2 regions of the Lysinibacillus sp. fkY74-1 genome follow, and region 2 is predicted to be linked to the other one. Evidence: predicted binding sites of a transcription regulator. Region 2 holds the regulator's gene; the other holds the start of a gene.
The links. Region 2 encodes LexA, which represses DNA repair genes until DNA is damaged. Its sites were predicted from a motif close to CGAACATATGTTCG; they were not measured.
Positions count from the first base shown of each region.

Region 1: the regulator LexA is predicted to act here: its motif matches at 1,274-1,287, upstream of uvrB (excinuclease ABC subunit UvrB).

Region 1 is NZ_CP170173.1:676,396-678,808, forward strand. Features, by position in the region: one part of gene prfB (peptide chain release factor 2) at 1-12, shown strand, start outside; gene ACE1MS_RS03135 (competence protein ComK) at 53-562, opposite strand; gene ACE1MS_RS03140 (IDEAL domain-containing protein) at 789-1,037, shown strand; gene uvrB (excinuclease ABC subunit UvrB) at 1,361-2,413, shown strand, end outside.
Region 2 is NZ_CP170173.1:1,188,084-1,190,496, reverse strand. Features, by position in the region: gene ACE1MS_RS05515 (YneB family resolvase-like protein) at 1-562, opposite strand, end outside; gene yneA (cell division suppressor protein YneA) at 559-873, opposite strand; gene lexA (transcriptional repressor LexA) at 1,040-1,657, shown strand; gene ACE1MS_RS05500 (gamma-glutamyl-gamma-aminobutyrate hydrolase family protein) at 1,761-2,413, opposite strand, start outside.

The DNA of each region.
Region 1 (2,413 bases), 510 kb from region 2:
AAAATTAATTAATATCCATCCCCCAAGAGTTAATCTTGGGGGATTCTTGTAGTTAAAAGGGTGGATGATAGGGGGAGTCTTGACTAAGCTGTTTTCGTTCGTTCATATAATGTTTATAGAGCATTGATGCATTTACAAACTGCTTACTAATAGAAGCATATTGAATAGGTAGCTCAATCTTTTTATCATTTTTTAATGTGACAACACATCCTGTTTTACTAGGTGTAATGTTAGTAATAGCATGGAGTCCTATCCATATATTATGAATTGAATTCGGTGAATAGGTTGGTAGAAAAATGCAAGGAAACCCATAATCAAAAGCCACAACTATTGGTAGCTTATGTTGATTACCAAAAAAACGTTTAGCAGATTGCTTGGCAGCTTCATAGGTGGAGCCTAATGATATACAGGATTTTCTTAGTACATGCATCGGTTTCCGAGTAACAATTAGCTCATTATGTTTGTCAATAACATGAGTAAAAACTTTAGCGTCATGCTGAATAGGTTGTAGCAAGTAAGTGTTAAAGGAAATTAAATAGCCATTAACAAATTTGGTAGTCATAGTGAAAGTGCCTCCCTTTTCTATTGATAATCGTAGTGTAGTACATAATATGAATTTCAAAAAATATACAAAATAATGGAACAAGGCTTATAAATGAATGAAATGCTTAGAGAGTTTGCTTTAAACTTCACGAGTTTAGTAGCTAATTCAAGTTATTTTCAAATCGTAAGCATTGCTTTTTAATTTCAATTTTCATATAATTTAGAAAAGGATCGGGGTGAGATCGTTGGATAAATATTATTCGTACACAGATTTTCTAAAAGCCGTTGGTCATTCAAAAAAAGTTGATGAGGCAGAGAGATTATTAAACGAGATTTATTTAGATTTATTTTTAAATCGTATCCAGCGTATGCATCGACAAGAGCAGCTCATAGTTCTGATAGATAGAGCGCTCGATGATAAAGATGAAAACGCATTTTATCAATACGCAACCGAACTAAACTCCTTGCATCAAACAGAAGATGAATCATACTAATTATTCCGCTCTCCGCGTCTATGGAGAGCGGGATTTTTGTTTTTGGAAATGATAGAGTGGGTGGGGTCCAATGCACTCAATTTATGAAATTGCACTAAAAATGAGAAACGAGAAATTGCGACTACCATTCTATAATTGACTAATGAATAGATAAAGCTTGAAAACCTGTTGAAACGGCTATGATGAAAGTAGAAGGTTGATGGGCCATCTTCCATTTTAGGGATAGAAAAAAATTACAAACATTCGTTCGTTAAATGTTCGATATTTTAATATTGCTATGCTAAAATATATGTACAAATTGGAAAGAAAGGACGGGGACAGGTGTGCAAACTTTTGATTTACAAGCGCCATATCAGCCTAATGGGGACCAGCCACAGGCAATTGCGGAATTAGTGGAGGGTGTGAAGGCAGGCAAGCGTCATCAAACGTTACTAGGTGCTACAGGAACTGGAAAAACGTTTACGATTTCTAATGTCATCCAGCAGGTTAAAAAACCGACACTCATTATGGCACACAATAAAACATTGGCGGGCCAATTATATAGTGAGTTCAAAGAGTTCTTTCCAAATAACGCTGTAGAATATTTTGTTAGTTACTATGATTACTACCAACCAGAAGCCTATGTACCGCAGACAGATACTTATATAGAAAAGGATTCTAGCATTAACGATGAAATTGATAAGCTGCGCCACTCTGCAACTTCGGCATTATTTGAGCGTGATGATGTCATTATTATTGCATCTGTATCCTGTATTTACGGTCTTGGTTCTCCAGAAGAATATCGTGAAATGGTTGTATCGATTCGCACAGGTATGGAAATTGAACGTAATCAGTTACTGCGCAAACTTGTAGATGTTCAATATGAGCGCAATGATGTTAGTTTTACACGTGGAACGTTTCGGGTACGAGGAGATGTAGTTGAAATTTTCCCAGCCTCGCGTGATGAACATTGTATTCGTGTCGAATTTTTTGGGGATGAAATTGATCGTATCCGTGAAGTAGATGCTTTAACTGGAGAAATATTATCAGATCGAGAGCATGTTGCTATTTTTCCAGCATCCCACTTCGTTACACGAGAAGAAAAAATGCGAAAAGCAATTGAAAATATCGAAAAAGAATTAGAAGATCGTTTGGCATTATTGCGTGCCGAGGATAAATTGTTGGAGGCTCAACGTCTAGAGCAACGAACGCGTTATGATTTAGAAATGATGCGTGAAATGGGCTTTTGTTCGGGGATTGAGAACTATTCCCGTCACTTAACTTTACGTGAAGCAGGTGCTACTCCTTATACTTTGCTTGATTATTTCCCTGAGGACTTTTTACTTGTAGTAGATGAAAGTCACGTAACTCTCCCACAGGTACGAGGGATGTATAAC
Region 2 (2,413 bases):
AGGTAAAACCACGATTACGTAGCTTCACGATTTCATCAACAGGGAGTTCCTTCCGTTCCTGACCATGCGGATTCCCACGATTGGATAGGTTATTTTCAGGGCGATAGCCATTTTCCACAGCACGTCGCATACCTCTGCGGATTTTCGCATTATGGATTCTACGTTGATACTCTTCTACAATTGCTAAAATCTCTAGTAGCATCGTATCCATTTCGTTTAATTGAACTGGTCCTGCATCACGCATCGAATAAACATCTGTTGCTGATTTTTGTAATAAATGCAATACTGCCATCCTGGCATTTCCACGGCCTAAACGAGTTTCATCTTGTACAAAAAGAGCTTTTACTTCCTTCTCTTTTATAAAATCAAGCATTTCAAGTAAGCCTTCGCGTTCAACATCATAACCGCTATGCTTATCTTTAAAAACACCCTTTACTTCATAGCCTTGCTCTTTAGCACAGAGCACTAATTCTTCTTGTTGGCGCTCTAACGAGGAGCTTTGCGTTTCTTTTTCAGTACTTACCCGGCAATAGACAACAGCCGTCATTTGATTATTTTTCATTGTTCGTTTCTCGCAATTTCAATGGTTTTGATGGGACTGGCTTGATCACTCAAAACTGGAATGACTAGAGATTTACCCGCCACGATTTTAATATCTGCTAACTCATTTTCTGATTTGACAAGTTTAATCCAATCTTCTTTACTCATTTTACCACGGTATTGTTCGGCTAACGACCACAAGCTATCCCCATGTTCAATTTGAATTTCAGCGTAATTAACATCCCCCGGATCAGTGATGTAAAGGTAACTTGCGAAGAGTAAACAAGCACCTAATAATATAGTGATATGTGTATTTTTCTTTAACCATTTCATCATTATAACCTCTTTTCTAGAATGTTTGTTCGGAATATATGTTCCCATAATAAAGCGAACAAACGTTTTTGTCAAACACTTTTCGAACCTATGTTTGCATACGTGTTCGCATTCTGTTATACTATCAAATAAGAAGAATGATATTAGAAAAAAGAGGTGAGCAATCATGAAAAAAGTATCGAAAAGACAAGAGGACATTTTAGCGTTCATTAAAGACGAGGTACGAGCTAAAGGGTATCCGCCATCAGTCCGTGAAATCGGGGAAGCTGTTGGACTTGCTTCAAGTTCAACTGTTCATGGTCATTTGGCTCGATTAGAACAAAAGGGTTTTATTCGTCGAGATCCAACAAAACCACGTGCTATTGAAATTCTTGAACCTGAAGAATCCATCCAAAAGCAACACGTCATCCATGTACCACTTGTAGGGAAGGTTACAGCAGGTTCTCCTATTACAGCTATCGAAAATATTGAAGAGTATTTCCCACTGCCTGATACATATGGCACGAGTGAGGATCAGTTATTCATGCTAGAAATTATGGGTGAATCGATGATTGAAGCAGGAATTTTAGATGGTGATTTAGTGATTGTGAAGCAAAAATCAACGGCTAATAATGGAGACATTGTTGTAGCCATGACAGCTGAAGATGAAGCTACTGTAAAACGATTCTTTAAGGAAAAAAACCATTTCCGTTTACAGCCTGAAAATTCATCAATGGAACCGATTATCGTCGATCAAGTATCCATTTTGGGACAAGTTGTTGGTCTGTATCGCCGTGTACATTAATTAAATGAGGGTTTGAGGATTGTGTTCCTTCACTGAGCATAAATCCTCTTTTTTACGCAAAAAAAGAATCCATAAACTATTGGATTCTTTTGACAACGGCCTTTTAAGCCTCTTTTTTAAATTTTATGCTCGCTTCAATAAACGCTGCAAATAGCTTTTGTGCATGCGGATCTCCTGCTATAGCTAATTCCTCTGGGTGCCACTGGACAGCCAAGCAGAATGGTAATTCCTCATGTACCACCGCTTCAATAATGCCATCACTTGATTTCGCTGCAACTTTTAAATTCTCCGCTAGTACATTCACTGATTGATGATGAAAAGAATTGACGGCAATTTTCTCTTGTTCCAGAATAGTGGCTAATAAATTCTCCGCAATAATTTGTACATAATGCGTTGCTACTGATCTACCGGCCTGTTGCATATGTTTAATAAGCTTTGTACTATAATGGTCACTATCAATGTCCTGATATAACGTCCCGCCTAATGCAACATTTAATATTTGGATACCCCGACAAATACCGAAAATAGGCATTTTTCGTAAAAATGCAGCCTCAATTAATGCTAATTCTACGGCATCTCTAGCTGGATGAATTTTACCTAACTTTGGTGAAGGGTCCACTCCAAATAAAAAAGGATGTACATCATAGCCTCCCGATAGCAATAAGCCATCCGTAAGGGCTAAAATTTGTGCAGCATCTTCCTCAACCCCTAACGGAATAATGAGGGGGATACCGCCCGCCTCAATAATACTTTTGC